DNA from 2 places in the Neobacillus oceani genome. Region 1 is predicted to be linked to the other one. Evidence: riboswitches for the same ligand, from Rfam matches in the RefSeq annotation. Region 1 holds a riboswitch; the other holds the start of a gene.
What was found. Region 1 has a riboswitch for preQ1 ahead of V1499_RS02220 (QueT transporter family protein). Riboswitches for the same ligand answer to the same signal wherever they lie in the genome.

Region 1 (7,297 bases):
CGGCAGGGTTGCATTGGAAGCACTTGCTTGTAAAGTACCTGTGTACGCCATGTGGGATGGATTCGGAGAACTAATCACGAAGCATAACCACGATGCAGTGATGTCGGGAATCACCTTTAAACAACTTTCCGATTCTACTCTAGTACACAATTTATCTGCCATTTTAAAGAATAAAGACTTGCTCAGCCAAAGTGCGCATGAGAGTTATGAATTGGTTAGAAAAAATTATGATAGTAAAAAGATTGCAAACCAATTAATTCGTATTTATGAACAATATTGCCAATAACATCGACCGTCCATTTTTCAATCCGAACAAACTAATTAAACCGCCCAACACTGTTTTCCACCTCCACGAATAACATGGTGGTATAATAACCCACCTACGCAAAGGAAGGAGCATTTAAATGGATTTTGGTCATAAGAAAGGCAAGATGGAGCACGGAGATTTCCTGGAGGAGGTATTCAATTCTATTTCCTGTAAGCAAACAGACCATCATGAGCACCACGACGAATGCAAGGATGACTGTCATTGCAAAGACAACAAACATTGCATTTGCTTGATTTTATGTGAACTGGAAAACAACAAGAAAACATTACGTTTTAGAACAAAGAGCGGTGATGAAATCATTGGCACCATCAAATGTTTTGATAAGTGCACCGGGTGTGTCGTCATTATTCAGCCAGGAATGAAATCACCAAAGCTTCCTCCGGTTGCAGTCATCATTTCATGCCGTGACATCGAAAGCATATCCTTTGAGGTCGATCACTGGTAACCATCTCTTTCTCGATACTCAATAAATGGGAAAGGATCAATAGAGGTGAAAAGAAAACTAAAAGTCATGGTCATCTTTGGTACGAGGCCCGAAGCAATTAAAATGGCTCCATTGGTAAATGAACTTGCCAAGCACCCAGATTTGATTGAAACATCCGTAACTGTAACAGCCCAGCATAGGGAGATGCTTGACCAGGTTTTAACAGCCTTTTCCATCCATCCGGATTTTGACCTTAACTTAATGCAGTCAGGGCAAAGCCTAGGGGAATTTGCTTCCAGATCCTTGAGTGGCCTGGACACGGTCATTAAAAAGAGTAAGCCTGACCTGGTTCTCGTTCACGGGGATACTACAACTACCTTCGCAGCCGCCCTGGCTGCTTTTTATAACAATGTAAAGGTTGGCCATGTTGAAGCCGGGCTTCGGACCTTTAATAAACATTCTCCTTTTCCTGAAGAATTAAATCGACAGCTGACAGGGCTTATTGCAGACCTTCATTTTGCCCCAACGGCGACAGCAATAAGCAACTTGCACAAGGAAAACAAAGACCCTGGGACATTATTTTTAACAGGAAATACTGTAATAGATGCTTTGAAAACAACTGTAACCAAAAGCTATAAACATGACCTGCTCAATTCAACCGAAGGAAAAAGGCATATCCTGCTAACGGCACATAGACGGGAAAACCTCGGGAAGCCAATGATCAATATATTTCAGGCTGTAAAAAGGATTGCAAGGGAATTTGACGATGTTGCAGTAGTTTATCCAGTCCACTTAAACCCCTCTATTCAAAAATTAGCTGCGGAAATACTCGAAGGCCAGCCTAACATTCATTTAACAAATCCTCTTGATGTAATTGATTTCCATAATATTTGCGCAAAATCGTATTTGATTCTTACCGATTCAGGAGGAATTCAGGAGGAAGCTCCTTTCCTTGGAGTGCCTGTCCTCATATTAAGAGATACGACTGAACGGCCCGAGGGTATTGAGGCTGGGTCATTAAAGCTTGCAGGAATAGAAGAGGGAGGAATTTACCGGTTAACAAAAGAATTATTGACAAATGATTCTTTGTATAAAAAAATGTCGGTCCCTTCCAACGTCTATGGGGATGGCTTTGCATCAAAAAGAATAGTGGACGCCATCCTCCATCATTTTGGCCTTCACACGGAATCAAAGTAATATAGAAAAACCAATTAATCATTCCTTACCCTATTTACAGCCGGGAAGGAATGATTATTCGGTGTTAAGCAGGAGTAAAATGGATCTGGCTTTTTCCCGCCATGTGTGTTTCCGGGCTTCATCCTTTAGCTGTTTAATAAGTTCTGCATCTCTTCCCAGTTCAAGGGCAGCCTCCACTCTTTCCAGGAACTGCTTATGATCCTTAGCAACCATAACAACACTGTATTTCCTGCATTCCGGAAGGTTTGTTGACACAATCGGCTTACCCACAGCCATATATTCAAAAAGCTTAATAGGAGATGTCGCAATTGTCACTTCATTGACAAGGAACGGGATCATAGAAACGTTGAATCGGTGGGCATAGCCGGGCAACTCCTCATACCTTACCGTCCCTAAATAATGGACATTCGGCATGGAGAGCAGCCTGCTATTCTTTATACTGCCGTCATAGTCCAAACCTATGAGAACAAGTTGCCAGTCCCTCCTTGAGAAGGCGAGCTTCTCAAGAAGGGCATAATCAACCCAGTTCGCCAGTGCCCCGAAATAGCCAATAACAGGCTTTTCCCCCAGATGGAGGCCGTCCACTAATACCGGCGGGGAACCATTCTTGGGGACTCCATGAAAGTGTTCATAATCCACACCATTTGAAACAAGCGCGCATCTAACAGGAGGCCTTTTATCCAATATATCATTGTAAAGTTTATCCGCTGTCGCAACCACATAGCACGATTGATTTTCAAGTATTTTCAAGTGCCTTTCAAGGATTGGCCTCGGAATGGAAACACCGGATATACTCGGGGATAATTCATCGATATATTCATATAAGATGTCAAATCCCATTTCAAGGCACTTTCTCACAAATCCGTATTCCCTTACAATATCTCCGGAGTACATATGCACAATGACCCTATTTTTCTGTTTGGCCAAAAATAAGAGGATTGCCGCTTCAACTTCCGGTTCTCTCATATTTACTAAAAAACAGCGTGGCATGACTTCCTCAATAACATCAATTTGATCATATTGATTAGTCGTCCCATAAAGATACACTACTCCTTCGCTCGCAATATTGAGGGCGATATGCTGGGGGCGCTGAAAAAGAGGGATATTCCAATCAAGCAAAGAGGGAAAAAGTACAATCGGCTTACCCGGATTATTTTCTACGATTGACCCAAGCTTTTTAAGAATCAACTGTTGTGGAGGGGAATTCAGGCCTATCCTCCTTTTTTTAAAATGCTCTTTTCTCATTAACAGATTTTTTTTCATTCGCTCTCCGCTTAAGTAATCGTTATCCATCCATCCTACACCCCTTTCAAATTAGCTTTTTATTGCTATAGTGGTTTTTTCAGATTCGCTGTATTCAATTACATGAAGCCAGGTTTGGTTTCAGGGGAAATATTTTGTGAAATCATTTGTGAATACAAGCGGTGAACAATGTTTTTTTAACCGCCTATTGTCTGAATCCGAGGTGTGGTGGGAGCTAGAATAACGGATATACACATAATTATTTGGCGAAGATGCATACATACAGATCCCAAGATTTTTACACTCCTCCAAAAATACTGCGTCTTCTCCCACCGAAATCGGAGGAAAAAGTACTCTTTCGGCAACAACTTTTCTAAAAACAAGAGTCGAGCCGGCCAGTGTATCACCGATATTTTTAATAAACGTATTTTCCTTGCCTTTAAAGAGCAATCCGAGTAGCCCCTCGTCTTTAAAATAAATAAATATTGACTGCTTTCCGACAACATCGGCTCCGTGTCTCACCATTTCAGCCAATGCTTCTTCAAGATAATGGGCACCATAATAATCATCGTCATCGAACCGTGCAATGATATTGTATTTTGCCTGGCGGATTCCCTTGTTTAAACAAGAGCCGAGCGGTTCTTCAAATGGAAGTTCAATGACTTTAATAAGCGGGTTATCGGACAAGCCTTCAACTAGATGTTTGTTAAATCCATGGAGGATGAGCACGAGTTCCTTCTCTTCAATTGTTTGATTTTCAAAATTACGAAGGATTGCTTGAAGAAAATCCGGTCTTTTCGTACACGTAATGACAGAGACCACAACAATCCTCCCTTTTTTAGTCTTTTAGTATTACTTTTATGACCTGGGAAGAAATATAATGCTTTGAACTTCCACAGCATCCCTATTGATAAGCCTGAATTCAATAATTTTGCGAAAGTATTTGGAAGATAAATCCACCCCGTTGACGAAGAATATAGCCCGGATTATAATGTTACTTTCGGGTAAAGCCGGACGTGGTTCGAGAACCTCCCACGCTAAAAAACTAAGGAGAGAGAAAGATGAAAATTAAATCATTGGCAGTGAACGGGATTATTGCGGCGCTGTATATTGTGGTCACGTTTTTGATCCAGCCGCTAAGCTTTTCCAATATTCAATTCCGTTTATCAGAGATGTTCAACCATCTCATCGTATTTAACAAGAAGTATTTTTTCGGGATTATTCTTGGCGTTTTCCTGGCGAACCTTTTCCTTTCGCCAAATCCTGGCCTAGACCTTATTTTCGGCTTCGGCCAATCGGTACTCGCCCTTTTGATTACCATGTTTTCATCGCGGTATATTAAAGGAATTTGGGCTCGCATGGCGGTCAATACTGTGGTCTTTACATTCACAATGTTCCTGATTGCCTGGGAACTGAACATTGCCGCGGGATTCCCATTTTTCGCAACGTGGCTGGCAGTCGCATTTGGTGAATTCGTTGTCCTTACGGTCGGCGCCCCATTGATGTATGCCATTCATAAACGCATCAATTTTGAAAAGCTTATTGACTAACGAACAAAAGGCGCAAGCGCCTTCGTGACAGGCAAAGACCGCCTGTCCCTGCGATGATTATTCACAGGAGCTTTCCTTAGTGTTCAGCCCCGATATAGGAAGACTTGGTTTTGCTTCAGCAAAACCTAGTCGCCCTTAATGCGTGCGAAGCGTAGCCAAGCGCTGGAGGGCCTGAAGGAGAAGTCGCTCTTTGACTTCACCTCAAGGACCGAAGCGACCTCGAGGGGCTAGGCGCTCCTCGGAAAAGAAAAGCACTTTTCCTTCGTGCGATGCTATGCTGCCGCAGCTTTCCTTGTGGAGCTGGATTACAACAACTCTTTTCGAGTGATCCACAAGGTTCAATTTTATAAATTCCTCAGCTAAGATGAGGGCCAGACCTGTTCGGGTTTGGCCTTTTTTCGATATTTTGTTCTTTGTGCCTTGCCCTATTTCCAAGGGGTTAAAGGTCATTTTGCACTATTTTTTCCATCTTGGTAAGATATCGAAAAAGAAGCGCCCCTCCCGTAATCCTAGGGAAGGAGCGCTTTAACCAACCGTCTTGATTTTAGTGAAAAAATAATAGTATTTGTACAGAACAACGGCTGCCAGCCCCGCCCTTAATGCCCAGCTGTCCGTCATGATAAACGGGATGGCGATCATGCAGTCGGCAAAGAGGAGAACAGAGAGCTTTTGTTTTAACGTCATTTCCCGTTTTTTCACAAACCCTTCGAGATGTTTTTTATACAGCCAGCTTTCTATGAACCATGCCTCAAACTTCTTCGAGCCCCGCATAAAACAGTACGACGCCAACAATAGCAGCGGTGTGGTCGGAATAACCGGCAACACAATTCCAATTATGCCAAGCCCGAGAGACAGGAGTCCCGCCAGGATAAAAAGCAGGCGGAACGGCTTCTTGACGATATCCACCGCCTCCTTTCGGAAAAATAACTGCTAAGCCGGCAATGCAGCAGCGAATAATTCGTGTAAATACCGATAGTGGACAAATTCGCCGCGGTTGGCCATGGAGAGGATTTCTTCAGGTGTGGCCCATTTCACGGCGCTTACTTCCTCTTTCTGAAGCACGCATTCCGCAATATCGACATTTTGCCTGACGAGCCATACGTCCGAAATGCTCGCCTCCCTGAAAACAGTAAAAGCAACCTCGGCATTTTCCATATCAGGAATGATGCCTAGCTCTTCCTTCGTTTCCCGGACACATGCGGCGGCACTGTCATCGCCCATGACCGCGGCGCCTCCCGTGGTAGCCCACATATTCGGAAAGCCCTTCACATGTGGGGCGCGTTTCTGGATCAAATACTCTCCATTACTGTTCAATATCCAAATATGGACGACAAGATGAAATTCCCCCGGTGCGAGTTTTTCCCCACGGATTGCTGTTCTTCCTGTTTTGTTCCTGTTGCGGTCATAAACATCCCAAAACTCGGGCATAGGTTTCCCTCCAATTGGCAGAATGAACCTATATCGTACCATTTTTTACTATCCATTGCTGCTTTTTCTTAAAACAAGTTTTGTGGCGATATAAACTTTTTTGGCTACTGTCCGGCCATCCAGCCTCTCAACAAGTGTATCAACCGCGGTTTCCCCCATCAATTCGGTGTAAATCTTTACCGTTGATAGTGGGGGATGAATGTATTTCGAAATGCTAATATCATTTACTCCTATTACGGAAACACGCCCGGGTACATCGATTCCCGCCTCATGCAGGGCCCTCATAGCGCCAATGGCAATCGAGTCATTCCCCGTAAAAAATGCCGTTGGCAGACGGCTCCCATGGTCCTTTATCGCCTTTGCCATCAACTCATGGCCAGATTCCACCTTAAACGCTCCGATATAAAAGGCGTCCTCTTTGAAGAGGCCAAGCTCCTTCATGTAACTACGGAAGGTGATTTCCCTTTCATCGGCAATCTCGGCAGTTTGGTCTTTAAAGGTTTCCCTGCCGCCTATATATCCGATTTCGGTGTGCCCTTTTGCAATTATGTAATCGAGGACACGTTTGGTCGCTGCTTTAAAATCAATGACAATGGAATCAAATTTTTCATCTGAAGGGGAGGAATCCACGAACACGATATTGCCGGTGATTGAATCCAACAGGTTCACCTGCTTTTCACTAAATTTCCCAATAGCGATGATCCCCATAATATCCGGCTTCTTCAATTCATCTATATCATCCAAAAAATATTTTTCAATTGAAATGCCGTGCTGTTTGCAGCGTTTCTCGATGCCAAGGCGGATTGACATATAGTACAAGTCATTCAGTTCTTCAATTTCCGTATACCAGTGGATGATGGCAATCTTTGTTGAAGAGAACTTTTTTGTCCCTCGCTTTTTATAGGACAGCTCTTCCGCAGCTTCGAAAATCCTCTTTTTTGTTTCATCACTTACGGACAATGAGGGATCATAATTCAATACCCGGGAAACAGTGGCTATGGAAACCCGGGCTTTTTTGGCAATATCCTTAATCGTGGCCATTTTCCCTTCCCCTTCTACACGGTTTTGAATGTAAACTTTGTAAACGAATAATACTCCTCGCCTTTATCAACGACGGTGGAGGGAAAA
Region 2 (7,297 bases), 1.8 Mb from region 1:
CTATTCCTTTCCCCTTATCCCAAATATCAATCGCAATAAACTCTCCATCCTCCCGAACAGTTAAACCAAATACTCCACCATCACTTCCATAACGGATCGCATTTGATATGAGATTGCTTAAAACCCGATTTAATGCCTCCTCGTTTCCAAGAACGAAATAAGGTTGTTCTGGAATGTTCACTTCTACCCGAAGATTTTTCGATTGAAGCAAATCATAAAACTCAAGCACATTTTTCCTGCAAACTTCATTAATCGAAATCTTGCTTAAAGGGAACGAATAATCTCCAGAATCAAGCTTAACAAGGTCAAAAAATTGATTGAGCAGTGTGATGACATTTAGCGTTTTTTGATGAAGACGGGAAATGGCCTGGCTCCGTTCTTCCACACTCATACTGTTGTCTAAATGTAATTTTTCAACATATCCTAAAATGACAGTTAACGGGGTTTTCAAATCGTGAGACATATTAGACAGCAGTTTTCTTAAGCTTTCTTTCGTTTTTACATAGTCCGCAATAACTTGTTGATTGTAATCTAAAAGACGGTTCATTTGAATGAGGAATTGTTTAATGGTTTGGTGGTCTGTTTGTATTAACACTTTTTCAGTCGTTTTCTGTTCAAAAATATCTGATAGTTTTTTTTGTATTTCGTTCAGGCTCGTATTCATTTTTCTCCTACCATAAGATTGCACGGCAATAATGATAAGCAAAAAAATGATAATGATACTTAATAAAAGGGTCATAGTTTATTCACCTAATTTATACCCTATTCCCCATATTGTCCGAATGTATTCCGGGTTGGACGGATCGACTTCTATTTTTTCCCGAAGCCTCCTAATATGTACGTTAATTACATTTTCATTTCCATAATAGTCATCTTCCCAAATTAAATGGTAAATTTGCTCCTTTGTAAACACCCTGTTCTGGTTTGTCATAAATAGCTTTAAAATATGAAATTCCTTTGATGTAAGCTGCACGGTCTCCCCCTTTACCAGTGCCAAAAAGGTTTTTAAATCAAGAGTAAGCTCATTATAATGGAGGATAGTTGAAGTAGATTCATTCTCTGAAGGAAGATATTGTGTAGCCCTTCGAATTGCAGCATGAACCCTGGCGGTTAGTTCAACCATAGAAAAAGGCTTGCTAATATAATCGTCCGCACCAAAACCAAGACCTAACGCTTTATCTATATCACTGCCTTTTGCTGAAATGATCAAGACAGGAACTAAACTTGTTGTTCTAATCTGCTTTAGAAAATCCATCCCACTTAGCTTTGGAAGCATTAGATCAAGTAAGATTAAATCCACCTCATTTTTCTTAAAAAGAGCCAATGCCTCCTCGCCATCAAATGCAGTAAGTATTGTAAAATTTTCCTGTTCCAAGTAACTTTTAACCAATTTACTAATATCTCTATCATCTTCTACAAGCAGAACTTTCCTTTGCACATCTTCACTTCCATTCTTTAAACTAATCTCACTAATAAGTATAGGAAAACTCCATTTGTCATCTCAATTAACTTCGATACCTAGTTAAAAACTCCTTCTTATGTATATAAATGGTCCTAACATGAAAATTAAGCACCTATTCTTATTTCAGGATTGGATTCAGACCGAACGAAAAAACCTTGTTCATTTGCTTCGGGATAAAGCAGTAGCTTTATAAACAGAAATGGACAAAGATATATTTATTTTTGTCATTAGTGGTACCGCACATTTAATAGTTGTTTCCAAACATAGGCCTTGGATTCCAATCGCGATGTGGGCTCTTCCGCCAAAAATGAAAGTAACATTTGGAACACCAGATAGAGATTTTATAAATAAAACAGCCAAAAAAGTAAATGGCTTCAGTATTGACTCGAATAAGCTCCATTTTACACTAGATAATTACAATTTCCTCATTAAGCTTACACCTGATTTGGAAAGGACTATAATTAATAGATTGAATTTACCAGTATTATAGTCTGTTAATTAAACTGTGAAAAAAATGTAGATAAGGAAGATAAAGAAGAGTTAAGTCAGCAAAAGAAGAGTTTTCCAAAGTAACGAAAAACCCAATTTCTTCAATACTAAGAAATTGGGTTTTTTCTTTTGGACTTTCCTTAACGATGTAAATCCGCGTTTTACAGGTGGTACCCCTTTAGGTGAAAATCTATTAAAAATATTTAACAAACGGTTGGGTTTGTATCTTCTCTTTTGAGTAGGTTTTTTTTTTTAGTGCTTGATTTAATTTTTTGTTACACACAATGAATTAATTGGGGTATTTTAGATAATCACCAAATCTCTAGTCTTACTTTCGTCATGCGGACCCTTAAACACCGCGCTTGTTCGACCAAACCAAGGCATGAAGTTGTGGCAAAGGGCGAACATTGTTCATTTCAGGATCTTCCAGCACCTTCCCCCACAGCCAGTCAAGGGAATGAAGTAACCGGCTTGAAATATCCCCTTCCTCTCCGGGATTGCTATTGCCTACTGATAGGAAAAATGGAATATGATCCCCCATGTAACGGTTATTCAACATCTTAGCAAATTCAAAGTCCGCATCATCAAATACAACAATTTTAAGTGAAAAGTTCGATTTGTGGTTCTTTAACTTGCGAATGATATCATCCAATAGTTCAAGATCCGGTTTCATACCGCTGCTAGGTGGTTTAGGAGAGATCGTTAAGTCGTTGACAAGGTAAAACCAGTCCTGCCACTTGCTTCCCTGAGTCTCCAATCCTACTTCAATATTAGATTGGTGAAGACGTTCAATGAACTGTTTCATTGCGTCTCCAATCAAAGCTGGGTTTCCACCTGTAATCGTCACATGGTCGAAGTGGTCGCCACCAAGTTCCTTGAGTTCTTGAAAGACATCCATTGGGGCCATCATTCGGATTCTTTCTTTTTCAGACCCGTCCCACGTAAAAGCGGAGTCGCACCAGGAGCATTTATAATCACACCCCGCAGTCCGGACGAACATACTCTTGCGGCCCATGACCATCCCTTCGCCCTGGATAGTCGGACCGAAGATTTCCATAACAGGTATCTTACTCATCCTCCATCCACTCCCTTCTCGCTTCCGCATAGCTGGTCGGAGTTTCATAGAGACGGACGAATTCAACGCGCGCGCCATCATATAAATTCGCGCGTTTTTTCAGCGATTCAGCCATTTTTTCATAAATCCACACGACAATGTTTTCCGCAGTTGTATTCATAGGCGGAAGTGTTTCATTCAAATATCGGTGATCCAAGAAAATTTCAATTTCATTTTTCCAAATTTCTTTAATATCACCGAAGTCAATCATCAAGCCGCGGTTGTCAACAAAACCGCTGATCCCAAAAACGACCTTATACGTATGGCCATGAAGGTTTTTGCATTTACCCTCATAATCATGTAAATGATGAGCCGAATCAAACGTGAATTCCTTGCTGACAAGGACCCGTTTCGAATGGTACTTCAATTGGTCACGCTTAATATCTACATCAATTTTTTGCAATTTATCTACAATCCTGAATCCGTACATCATTACATCCCATTCCGTTCTGCCAGATAGTCATCCAGGCCTTTTTTCCTTAGCTTGCAGGCAGGGCATTCGCCGCAGCCGTCCGCGATGATTCCGTTATAGCAGGTAAGCGTCTTTTCACGGACAAACTCGAACGCTCCCAGCTCATCGGCTAGTTTCCATGCTTCAGCCTTGTTCAGCCACATCAGCGGTGTATGAATAACAAAATCTTGATCCATCGATAGATTAAGAGTCACGTTAAGCGACTTCACAAAAATATCACGGCAGTCGGGATAACCGCTGAAATCCGTTTCACATACTCCGGTAACGATGTGCTTCGCCCCAATCTGGCTGGCCAGTACCCCGGCAAATGACATGAACAACAAATTCCTGCCCGGCACAAACGTATTGGGCAGCCCGCCGCCTTCCCCATCCTTAACTTCAATGTCGTCCCTCGTCAACGCATTCGGGGCAAGCTGATTCAGCAGGCTCATATCGAGGATATAGTGCTCAATGCCAAGTTCCTTTGCAATCGATTTAGCGCATTCTATTTCTGTAATATGCCGTTGATTGTAGTCAAACGTTACAGCGGCAACCTCGGCAAACTGCTCCATTGCCCAAAAAAGGCAAGTCGTACTATCCTGTCCCCCGCTAAACACAACGAGCGCTTTTTCACTCTTTAACATTTTCTTTCTCCTTCCAACAAAAAAACAGCACGGCTAAAGAAAGCAGTACTGTTTCCTTAGTTTTTTAAAGAGGGTAGCTAGAACCTCTACCGCCAAATGGCGGATTTTTTATATAGGTCATTTCATCATTATAAACGATTAAACGAAATTTTGCATGGCCTTCCAACTTAATTAACAAACTGTTTTGCATCTTCCCTTTTGATTAAGTCCTCCTTGTTAAGTGCTTGATTCAATTTTTCGGAACTTAGGAGCATGACCGCTGCAAAAATCACGATACAAATCGGGAAGATTCCAATTGTTGTTTGGGACGCCATGAAGCCGAGTAACGGCGGCATGAATGTGGTACCCGTGTACGCGAGTGCCATTTGACAGCCCATGATTGTCTGTGAATGCTTTTTCCCAAAATGGGCTGGCGTTTCATGCAACATACCAGGAAATATCGGAGCCAGGCCGAGGCCAACAGTAACAAAACCAATTAATGAAAAAATGGACGGCAACGGCAAAAATACAATAACAGTACCAATTAATGCTATTATTTGCCCCACTCAATGAGAGTACGGTTCGTAATTTTAAAAGTAATAAAGCCAGTAATAAATCTGCCAATAGTGATGCCCGCGTAATATAAGGAAACCCATGTAGCTGCCGTTGCCGCACTTAACCCTTTTACATTAACCAAAAAACTGCTTCCCCAAAGGCCCACTGTTGCTTCTACCCCGCAATAAAACAAGAACGAGGCAAGTGCCAGTTTTACCCCCTTAATTTTTAATGGGGGCACATCTACAGAATCTTTATGATTCTTTACACGTTTCTGATCTGTAGTCTCATCATTAAAAGGAATAGTGTCGGGTTTATTCACTCTGCTCCATAAAGGCAAAGCGAAGAGAAGGATAATAACTAACGCAAACTGAATGCCAGAAATAACAAAATATCCATTTCTCCAAGTATTACCCTCTAAAAATAAACTGAGCCATAATGATAGGGCCCAATGTAGGTCCGACTCCCCAAAAACAATGTAACCAACTCATATGATGCGCCTTATAATTTACAGCAACATAATCGTTTAATCCCGCATCAATAGCTCCTGCTCCCAATCCCAGTGGGATTGCAAAAACAACAAGCCAACCAATTGATGGAGCAAAATGAAATCCGAGCAAAGCTACAGCTGTCATTAAAACGCTGACAAATGTAACCTTGCCGGTCCCGAATCGTTTAAGTACCCTTCCGCTGACCAAACTGGAGATGATTGTCCCGCCCGCAACCGTCATAAAAAGGTAGCCAGCCGTCTCCAGCGGAGCTCCAAAGTCTGGCTGCATCACGGGCCACGCCGCCCCCAACAATGAATCCGGCAACCCCAGGCTGATAAAAGCCAAATATATGATTACTAAAAGCAATGTTGTCATGTTTAACCTCGCATTTATTGATTCCACAATGTTTATAATTAAAAGGAACCTTGTGGTTGATTACCGCTCCGGGCACACACTTTCCGCGGGTCGTCAGTGGAGCCTCCTCGGCGCAAGAGCCTGTGGACCCCCACCTTGCCGCTGCATCCCGCAGGAGTTGGTGCCCTCCGGTCCAATCAACTTACATTCCAAACTATTATTGTAAATATTTATTTCAACGTATATAAATTTAACTTGTAAAAAAAGAAAATAAAAACAATATTGTAATAAGTAACCCTTTGTTGGATCGTAATCAAGTTCTTCTAATGGAATATAATCAAAACGGACTTCTTGCCCTCTCCCTTGAGGACTGCATGTGTATACTCCTGCCAGGATTGATGAATTTTCTGGAATGTCTAAGTGGGCAATCCTAATTTAGTCCCAGTATTTTCCGCGCCTTTGAATAATTCACATAAGAATTTTGTCCGACTCCAGATAGTTGATAGCATAATTGTACTGTAGCGTCACAGTCTACATATAGTGTTGACTAATCATTACAATATTATAATAATACTATTTTATAATCATTATATGGTTGTCGCCCTTTTTATATTGCTTTACATCATATTTCATTCCTGCCTCCTCTAGAAATCGTCCCACCCTATGAAAAGTGAAAATATTGTACAAACCTTGAAAACCTTAATATGCCAGGATTCTTTTAATAAATAAGTTTCGGTTTGATAACAAGGATCAATACTTTAAATAAACCGTTATTTTAGAATTAATTCATTAAACCATTTCTCATATTCTTCATTATTGAGGTTAAATACTTTATACTTTTCTTCCCTTGTAAAATATCCGACAAATATTTCTCTAATATTATTGTCAATTTCTTTTAAAAGCTCTTTCATTTGCTCAGGAGTTTCTCTCACTATTTGTCCGTGAACGGCTTTTGACCTTATTTTATATAGGTCCTTTACTAATTTAAAATAGCTTATTCGCTCATTTAAATTTTTCCCCATAAAACGGGCAAACCTTTCCGATACTTTATGGGTTACCTCAGAACTATCCGATGTAAATAAGCACTCTAAAATTGAACAGAAATTCATTATTTTAAGCGGTAAGACCGATTCACTTCGAGCTAACATCAAGAAATAAAATGCTCTTCCAACTCTGCCGTTTTCTTTAGTTAAAGGATTTCTTAAAGGCAATCTTCCAGCCGATAATTCTTTTTCGTCCCAATTTTCTGATTGTATAATGTTGTTGTATTTAATTGCAAGTTCCAACTCATCCATAGTAAACACTGATTCTTCATACTCACCATAACAATTAGTCGGTGATGAGGTTCCAGAATTGCTATGCACTCCTCTAAGGTGTGGACTGTTATTAGAATATATATATAAAAAACCCAATTCTAAATTAACACTATTATCTTTAACTAACCATAAAGCGTTTAAAAAAATCTGAACTTTTCTGATTAAGTAATTTAGATATGCAGTGGGATAGTATGGTTTTTCAAAAACCTTCTTTAGGTCGTTATATTCCCCTACCTCATACACATAAGTACTATTCGCGAATGCATTGGCTTCAAGAAATCCAATGGATTTTATAAAGAAATCATCTTCAAAAAATCTTTTATAATTCATTGTTCCATTGGAAATACGAGCTTTATCATCTATTATTTTACCTCGGGACAAAGAAGTGGAAATTTTTATATCAAATAATTTAGCAATAAAATGATAATTCAATTGTTTTCTC

Region 2: linked by a shared signal. The riboswitch ahead of queC (7-cyano-7-deazaguanine synthase QueC) and the one ahead of V1499_RS02220 (QueT transporter family protein) in region 1 are both predicted to bind preQ1.

Annotation. Positions count from the first base shown of each region.
Region 1 is NZ_CP143543.1:428,988-436,284, reverse strand. Features, by position in the region: gene V1499_RS02245 (glycosyltransferase family 4 protein) at 1-286, shown strand, start outside; gene V1499_RS02240 (hypothetical protein) at 405-773, shown strand; gene wecB (non-hydrolyzing UDP-N-acetylglucosamine 2-epimerase) at 819-1,949, shown strand; gene V1499_RS02230 (glycosyltransferase) at 2,004-3,242, opposite strand; gene V1499_RS02225 (glycosyltransferase family 2 protein) at 3,333-4,013, opposite strand; PreQ1 riboswitch class I at 4,202-4,246, shown strand; gene V1499_RS02220 (QueT transporter family protein) at 4,253-4,741, shown strand; gene V1499_RS02215 (YbaN family protein) at 5,267-5,647, opposite strand; gene V1499_RS02210 (NUDIX hydrolase) at 5,672-6,169, opposite strand; gene V1499_RS02205 (LacI family DNA-binding transcriptional regulator) at 6,218-7,210, opposite strand; gene V1499_RS02200 (aldose epimerase family protein) at 7,225-7,297, opposite strand, start outside.
Region 2 is NZ_CP143543.1:2,254,459-2,261,755, reverse strand. Features, by position in the region: gene V1499_RS11240 (sensor histidine kinase) at 1-739, opposite strand, end outside; gene V1499_RS11235 (response regulator transcription factor) at 743-1,438, opposite strand; gene queE (7-carboxy-7-deazaguanine synthase QueE) at 2,301-3,026, opposite strand; gene queD (6-carboxytetrahydropterin synthase QueD) at 3,019-3,495, opposite strand; gene queC (7-cyano-7-deazaguanine synthase QueC) at 3,498-4,160, opposite strand; PreQ1 riboswitch class I at 4,211-4,253, opposite strand; partial or broken gene V1499_RS11215 (MFS transporter) at 4,328-5,560, opposite strand; gene V1499_RS11210 (hypothetical protein) at 6,310-7,287, opposite strand.